One region of the Shewanella cyperi genome, then DNA from elsewhere that is predicted to be linked to it. Evidence: predicted binding sites of a transcription regulator. Region 1 holds the regulator's gene; the other holds the start of a gene.
What was found. The regulator LexA, encoded in region 1, represses DNA repair genes until DNA is damaged. The targets are predictions, from matches to a motif close to TACTGTATNNNNATACAGTA.

Region 1 (4,213 bases):
TGTTCATCCGGGGCAGCGCCATGTCCGGCGCGCCTATCATCATGGGGATCAGCCAGTTAGCCAACCCTGTAAAGGCGGGCATAACTGCACCGAACACCATGACCAATCCATGGACTGTGGTCATCTGATTAAAGAAGTTCGGCTCGACCAACTGCAGACCGGGCTGGAACAATTCGGCACGGATGACCATGGCCATGGCACCACCCACCAGGAACATGATGAAGCTGAACCAAAGGTAAAGCGTGCCTATGTCCTTGTGGTTGGTGGTATAAAGCCAGCGGCGTATGCCGGTGGCGGGGCCATGATGTTCATGGGTATCGTGCTCATGATCCTGCGTCACTTCGTTGAGCCCTGAGGTAAGTTCGCGGCTAATTGAATTCATGTATTCCCCCTACTGCCCATGGTTGTTGACGTCGGCGGCCTGCACCGTGTCACCCGTGTGGTTATCCCAGGCATTACGCTCATAAGTGATAACCGCGGCAATTTCCTGAGCGGTGAGCTGTTTGCCAAAGGCTTGCATAGCCGTACCCGTCTTGCCGTTAATCACAATTTCCAGGTGATTGGCGACAGGGCCGGTGGCTATGGGGCTGCCATTAAGCGCGGGGAATACGCCCGCCAAACCTGCACCATTGGGTTGGTGACAGGCAGCACAACGGGCCATGTAAATTTGTTCACCCTGAGCCATGAGGTCATCCATCGACAGGGTTTGTGTCAGCGAGGCTTGGGCTTCCGCCGCTGCCTGTTGAGCAGAGGCTTTCTGGGCCACGAGCCAGTCATCAAACTGGGCTTCGGGCAAGACTTCCACCACTATGGGCATAAAGCCATGCTGCTTGCCGCATAACTCAGCGCATTGGCCCCGGTAGATGCCGGGTTTGTCGATACGGGTCCAGGCCTCGTTGATGAAACCCGGGTTGGCGTCCTTCTTCACCGCAAAGGCAGGCACCCACCAGGAGTGGATAACGTCATCTGAGGTCATCAGGAAACGTATCTTGCGATTGGCAGGCAAGACCAGCGGCTTGTCTACTTCCAGTAAGTAGTTTTCGCCTTTGGCCTCGTTACCTTCGATCTGCTCCATCGGCGTGGACAAGATGCTGTAAAAAGCGATGTCCTGATCGAAATAGCTGTAATGCCATTTCCATTGAGATCCTGTGACTTGCACCGTCAGATCTGCATTGGAAGGGTCTTCCATGGCGATCAGGGTTTTGGTGGCCGGTATGGCCATGGAGATAAGGATAATGAAAGGGATAACCGTCCAGGCTATTTCTACCTTGGTGCTCTCATGAAACTGAGCCGCCACGGCGCCCTTCGACTTTCGGTGGTTGATCATGGCGTAAATCATAGCGCCAAATACCACCACCCCGATGGCGCAGCAGATGTACAGAATCGTCATGTGCAGGTGATATACCCTGCCACTGATTTCTGTCACCCCCTGGGTCATATTCAGCGACATGTCTGCCGCTGCCAATTGCGGTGCCATCAGCACCAGAACACAATACAACAATCGCTTCACAAGACGTCTCCTCTGTCAATTGCGAATCGCAACTACAAAGAAGAGTCACACAGTAAGTCTCTGCTCTATGCAAACTCTTCGGTTCCCAAAAAAGCAACGATGACTTCAAAGTGCGTTGGCGGTTTATCTTGTTCTATCTGTAGCCTACTGCCTTGCTAACCACGCCTGCACCTACAGCTGAATATATCGGTCTGATACACAGAGGGCCGTGGTTAAACAGGGCTCACTGCGACGACATAATCTATCCCGGATATAACAAACTATCGTTGTTACCCTGAACTACATTACTTGCAGTTTAAATATTGATCAAGATCACTTTCTTTTCTAATTAACTGAAAAAATTATTGAAAAAAAGAGCCCCACTGGGGCTCAAGGGGATGGAAGGGGATCAGTGCAGCGGTTGAAACTGGTTGGAAAGGGTCATGGGAATAGCGGCTTGGTGACAAGGATTTCCATGAGAGTGAGCATTTACATCCTGAAATATGACACCCATGGCAACCGCACTCTTGGCAACCAGCTGTAAGCGGCGTTCATCTCTGGGGTCCAGGCTGCTGCTCCAGCAAAGTACCGCACTGGAAGTGCCACTGGTCAGCGCTTTTTCCATGGCCCACAGGGTTTCCACTTCATCCTTGGCATGCACCAGTAAGACTCTGTCCATACGCACGCCGGCCTGGGCCAGGAGGTCTTTGTAGCCTATATTGGGCGGACTGATCAGCACTATCCAACGACCCTGATGACTCAGCTGCGCCAATTGGGGGCACAAGTGCTTTAGTTCGTTACGGCCCTGATCGCTGGTGGTCAGCATGCTGACTTCCGTATTGGCGCCGGCATTGTCAGCGGGCAGGTCGCGCCACAGGCCGGGATGGCGGGGAGCATTACCGAGCAGCTTGTTCATAACCAGTCTCCATTACGGATGACACCGACCGCCAGACCTTCAATGGTCAGACTTTGGCAGCTGAGATCCACCTTTATCGGGGCGTAGGCTTCGTTTTCGGCATGCAGGTAAACCACATTGCCCTTGCGTTCGAAGCGTTTGACCGTCACATCATCTTCAACCCGGGCGACCACCACCTGACCGTTGCGCGGCTGCTGCATCTTGTGTACCGCCAACAGATCGCCTTCGAGTATGCCTATGTCCTTCATACTGTCGCCCCGAACCCGCAGTAAAAAGTCGGCCTGGGGGCGGAACATGGCTGGATCCACCTGGTAATACTGCTCCACGTGTTCCTGGGCCAAAATAGGCTCACCGGCCGCCACCTGACCTATCAGCGGCAATCCCTGATGCTCAGCGTCTTCATGTTCGTCGCCCGCAAGACGAATACCGCGGGAGGTGCCGGGCATAATTTCAATACAGCCCTTCTTGGCCAGTGCCTTGAGATGTTCTTCGGCGGCATTGGCACTTTTGAAGCCCAAACGTGTGGCAATTTCGGCACGGGTTGGCGGCATACCGGTATCGGCGATATTGCGTTTGATCAGGTCCAGTATTTCAGCCTGGCGCGGTGTCAGCGGTCTCATACTCATTCCTGTTTTTCTATACAGTTACTGTTAGTATATACAGTATTTTAAACAGCGCAAGTATTAACCAGTGTTTAGATTATTGGCACTGTGACTGTGTGGTCTGATATTCTATGCGGCTAACGAAGTGGCCAAGATTGCTGAAGAAGAATGTCAACCCAAGACTCGCTGTGGTATAGAACCCTCCGCTGGATCCAGAAAAAACTGGTGCACACCATAGTGGTGCCCCAGGAGCCTTTTGCCGATCTTAATCTTGATGCGGCACGCCCCCTGGTTTACGTCATGAAAACCGAATCGGTAAGTGATATTGCCGCCCTGAGTGAAGTCACCGCCAAGTTTGGCTTGCCAAGCCCCTATGAGCCCCTGCACGTGAATGGTTTGAGCAGTCCGAGGGTGGTTTGCCTTGAGGGGGCAAAACCCCTGTTTGGGCAGCGTCAGGGCAATGAACCCTTCCTCAATGCTTTTATGCAGTTACTGTCTGTCCATAAGCAAAAGCCGGAGCTGGATATCCAGCTGGTCCCGGTGAGCCTTTATTGGGGCCGGACTCCGGGCAAGGAAGATGACAGCATGCGCGCGGCATTGCTGGAGCGGGAAAATCCCACCTGGTTGCGCAAGTGCCTGATGATATTGTTCCTCGGTCGTCACAACTTCGTGCAATTTTCCAATGCGGTTTCCCTGCGTTATATGGCCGATGAACACGGCACCGACAAACGCATTGCCCAGAAACTGGCCCGGGTGGCCAGGGTGCATTTCCGCCGTCAGCGCAAGGTGATGACAGGTCCGGCGTTGCCTAATCGTCAGGCCATGTTCCATGCGCTGTTGCAGTCCGATAACCTGAAAAAGGCCATTGCCGAAGAAGCGGCTGCCAAGAAGGTTTCCGAGGCCAAGGCCCGCGAAACGGCTATAGGTTATCTCGACGAGATAGCGGCCGACTATTCGGACAGCCTGGTGCGGGTGGCTGAGCGTATGCTGACCTGGCTGTGGAACAAGCTCTACAGCGGTATCAATATCCGCGGTGCCGAGCAGGTGCGTCAGCTGCACCATGATGGCCATGAAATTGTCTATGTGCCCTGTCATCGCAGTCACATGGATTACCTGCTGCTGTCTTACATTCTTTATTACCAGGGCATGGTACCGCCTCATATCGCGGCGGGCATTAACCTCAACTTCTGGCCGGCGGGACCTTTG
Region 2 (4,213 bases), 1.1 Mb from region 1:
GTTTTCATTTTCACCCGGTGCCCCGGAGAGGAATATCACCGGTAATCCTTCGGTACGGGCGAGGGCGGCGGCACTGACGCAGGGCAGGCTGCCAACTGTATAAGTGGTCAGGCAAACCCCCATGCCGGCCAATTCCGCCTGGGCGCAGGCGCTGAAGCCGGCGTGCATTTCGTTGCTTGAAGGCAGTACCTCCAGCTCTGTGGCCAGGCTGTTGATCAGGTTGGCAACGAAGTCACCGCCAACGCCGTACAGGCGTTCAACACCAAAAAAACGCAATAACCTGGCTATGCTGTGGCCGAGTTCGGGAAGTTGACTGCTGTAGGCGTGACCGAAATTCTGTTCTATGGTGGGCAACATATGCCGTGGCTCCAATGGAAAATATTGGCCGCAGCTTAAGTAATATTTGGTCGGTAAAATTTGACCTGGATCAGTATCGCCGGCGCGGACGCCATGGAGCTTAAAGTTAAATTGGCACTCCAGCCTGACAGTTGCGGGTGCTATTTGTGTAAGCTAATGATATTGAATGGCTTATTGCTGTATCGCTGGCTTGACAGCACAGGAGGGAATTCTGATGTTTCTGGTTCGCGGATCCGGCATTTGCCCCCGGGTCCTTGAACCCGGGGACTGCAAGGGTTTTTAACCCGCCAACAGTTCGCGGGCGTTGGCCAGGGTGTTGCTGGTGATGGTGTCACCGCCAAGCAAGCGGGCCAGCTCTTGAACCCGTTGTTCCTTATCAAGCGCTTGCATCGTCGTTTCCGTTTGGCCGGCCTTGCTGTGCTTGTTGACCAACATGTGCTGATGGCCATTGCCCGCTACCTGGGGCAGGTGGGTGACGCACAGCACCTGGGTTGATTCACCCAGGGTGCGCAGCATGCGGCCCACGACGGCGGCGGTGGGACCGGAGATCCCGACGTCCACCTCGTCAAATATCAAGGTGGGGGTTGCCACCTTGCGGGCGGTAATCACCTGGATCCCGAGACCTATGCGGCTGAGCTCGCCGCCGGAGGCGACCTTGGCCAGTCCCGCCAGGGGCTGGCCCGGGTTGGTGGTCACCAGAAACTCCACAATGTCGCTGCCATTGGGGCCCATGAGTTCGGGATTGAAGTTGACCTCAATGCTGAACTTGCCCTTGGGCATATTCAGTTCGTGGATGGACTGGGTCACCAGTTTATCCAGTTCCTTGGCATAGCGGCTGCGGCTTTGGCTCAGTTTCTGGGCCTGCTGCAGGTAGGCCTCGCGGCTGGCCACAACCTGGGCCGCCAGCTCTTCAAGCTGCTCTTCATCCGAGTCCAGGGTTCGCAGTTCGTCCGCCAACGCCCTGTGATGCTCATGGAGCTTGTCGGCGCCGACATGGTGTTTACGGGCCAGCGTCATGGCCTTGGACAGGCGTTCTTCCAGAAAAGCGAAGTGCTCGGGATCCAATTCCAGATTTGACAGGTAACGCCCAAGTTCGCTGCTGCTTTCCTGCACCTGGATCAGGGCCTCATTGAGCATATTGCCAATGGGGGCCAGGGTGGGATCCAGGCCTTCCAGGGTGGCGGCCAGGGAAACTGCCTTGTTGAGCAGGGATTCGATATTGCCCTCATCGGACTCAGACAACAGCGCCAGGGTATGCTGGCAGTCTTCAATCAGCGCCGTGCCGTTGGCCAGACGTTTATGCTCGACTTCAATTTCTTCAAACTCGCCGGCCTGCAGGTTGAACTCATCCAGTTCTTCCACCTGATATTGCAACAGCTGTTTGCGGGCAATACGTTCCTGCTGCGATTGTTGCAGTGACTCAAGCTCGGCTTCCACCTGGCGGCAGCGTTGGTAGGCGGCCAGCACGGCGTCACTCAGCAGTTTGTGATTGGCGTAGCTGTCGAGCAGGTTGAGCTGATGCTCGCTCTTCAGCAAAGCGTGGTGGGCGTGCTGACCGTGGATGCCGATAAGGAATTGCCCCACGGCCTTGAGCTGACTCAGAGGCACAGGATTGCCGTTAATATACGCCCGGGAGCGGCCATCGCTGGTGATGGTGCGCCTCAGGATGCATTCATCATCCAACTCAAGATCATTGTCTTCCAACCAACGCTTTGCCAGGGGCACATCTTCCAGGGTGAAGCGGGCGCTGACTTCGGTCTTGCTGGCGCCGGGGCGTACCGCTGCAGCGTCGGCACGGTTGCCAAGGCACAGGCCGAGGGCGTCGATGGCAATGGATTTACCCGCCCCCGTTTCGCCTGTGATGCTGGTCATGCCGGGGCGAAAATCCAGTTCAAGAAAGCGGACAATGGCAAAATTGTTGATGCTGAGTTGGCAAAGCATAATGAATTCCTGTCGAATAACTCACCAAAGCACTGTATTGATGAACAGTATATACTGATTTTATATACAGTAAATATGCGGGTGAGGATCTTGCGAAGGTATTTACTTATCTTATTGAATAAAAAATGTATTTAGTACTTCCAGCCAAAGCGGCAACGCCAACAGCGTCAGTACTGTCCCCAACATTATCCACTGGGCCGACTGTTCATCAAGGGTTTGATAGCGCTGGGCCAGCAGATACACACTGGCGGCCGTGGGCATGGCGGCCAGCAAGGTGCCCATGACCCTGAGCTCACCGGTTACCCCGAAAAGGGAAAACAGTACCAGGGCCAATAGGGGTTGCAGCAGCAACTTGGCAAAATTGATCAGGGTCTGCTCAGTAGCACTGCTGAACCGGCTGCCATCTCCCGTTTGGCGCCGCATGGCCTTGGCCAGCACTATGCCGATGGCAAACAGGGCACAGGGACTTGAGCTTTTGCCTATCAGTTGCAGTGCTGTATCCAGGGACGATGGGATCTTAACCGTCAATGCCGAAACCATTATGCCTGCCAGACACCCGAGCACTATGGGATTGGTGACCAGGGTGCGCGCCATGGTGAGCAGGGGATGGCGGGGGCTGTTGTTGCGGGCCAGATCCAGTCTGACCAGGGCGAAAGCGAACATGCCCACAGATAACAGGCTGGTCATGGCGGTGGCCATCAGGGCCAGGGGATCCTCGGGGTACAGCATCATCAGCACCGGGATGCCGATAAAGGCTGTGTTGCCAAAGGTGACGGCGAGGGCGCGGATGTTGGCCTCACTGTGACTGCCATAGCGGAGCGACAGCTTTTGGCATAGGCCATAGGTCAGCACCATGGCCAACAGGTAGGCGGCGATAAAAGGGCCGTTAAGTATGGTGGCTATGGGGGTTTTGGCCAGGCTGATAAAGAGGATGGCCGGAAAGGCGAGATAGTAGACGTATTCGTTGAGCCAAATGTCGGTTTTGGATGGCAGCCATCTGAAACGCTGGGCCAGGGCGCCCAGCAGCATTATGGCCAGCACTGCCAGCAGTGGCAGTAAAATCATCAACATGGCTAAGGATTCCTCGACAGGCCTGTTGGATGCACTGGGGGCAGATTAGCATGATGGCGACTGGGGTCGCCATCCGTCTATGGTCGAAGGGTTATTGGGCGCTGATGCCTATGTTGGACACCCCTTGACTCACCAGCTCCTTGCGCAATGCCTTGATGAAATCGGCATCCATTTCCGGATTGTCTTCCACCAGATCCAGCAACCAGGCCTGCAGTTCCCGCTCTTCCACCATGGCTTCGTGGCCGTAGATAAAGTCATCCAGCGCATCATCTTCCAGGTCGGTATCGCTGATGGCTTCAATATAGTTGGCGACCGTACTGGAGGACAGTTTGCTGATATTGGTGATGTCTTCTTCAATCTTGCTCTGCAGCGCACCGAGCAGGGCGCTGACTGCCACTATTGCATCCATGGCCGGATAGGCTCCATAGACATCAAAGTTTTCCGGGTCCGGAGTGATTTCGTCGAGCTTCTCCAGATACATTTCCAGATTCAACTTGAGCTTGCGGTCATACAGGGATTGCCATAACAGGTTCAGCACCGTATCGAGCAGCTTGGCATCGCCGAACTCACACACCTCGGCGAACAGTTGGTAATTGGGATACATACGCTGGCACAGGGCGGTGGCAAACAACTGCTTCTGTGGCAGAGATAAGGCCTTGAGGCGTTTGAAGAATCCGGGTTTTTCACTCATGAAGAAGGTCCGCTGACATCTGGGAAATCACTTGGGTTGCCGCCGATTCTACCTTAGTTAGTTCATCAAGTAACTCAAGGATTTCCGGTTCCACATCGCTAATGTCACCACCGCGTTTGAGACTGGACTCTATGTCCTGGCACAGCTTTTGGG

Region 2: the regulator LexA is predicted to act here: its motif matches at 2,329-2,348, upstream of recN (DNA repair protein RecN).

What each region holds. Positions count from the first base shown of each region.
Region 1 covers NZ_CP071501.1:3,969,257-3,973,469, reverse strand. The annotation lists gene ctaD (cytochrome c oxidase subunit I) at 1-382, opposite strand, end outside; partial or broken gene coxB (cytochrome c oxidase subunit II) at 401-1,510, opposite strand; gene JYB84_RS17640 (cell division inhibitor SulA) at 1,899-2,405, opposite strand; gene lexA (transcriptional repressor LexA) at 2,402-3,025, opposite strand; gene plsB (glycerol-3-phosphate 1-O-acyltransferase PlsB) at 3,176-4,213, shown strand, end outside.
Region 2 covers NZ_CP071501.1:2,900,768-2,904,980, reverse strand. The annotation lists gene JYB84_RS12695 (thiamine pyrophosphate-binding protein) at 1-357, opposite strand, end outside; gene recN (DNA repair protein RecN) at 637-2,298, opposite strand; gene JYB84_RS12685 (AEC family transporter) at 2,410-3,366, opposite strand; gene JYB84_RS12680 (YjaG family protein) at 3,461-4,060, opposite strand; gene barA (two-component sensor histidine kinase BarA) at 4,053-4,213, opposite strand, start outside.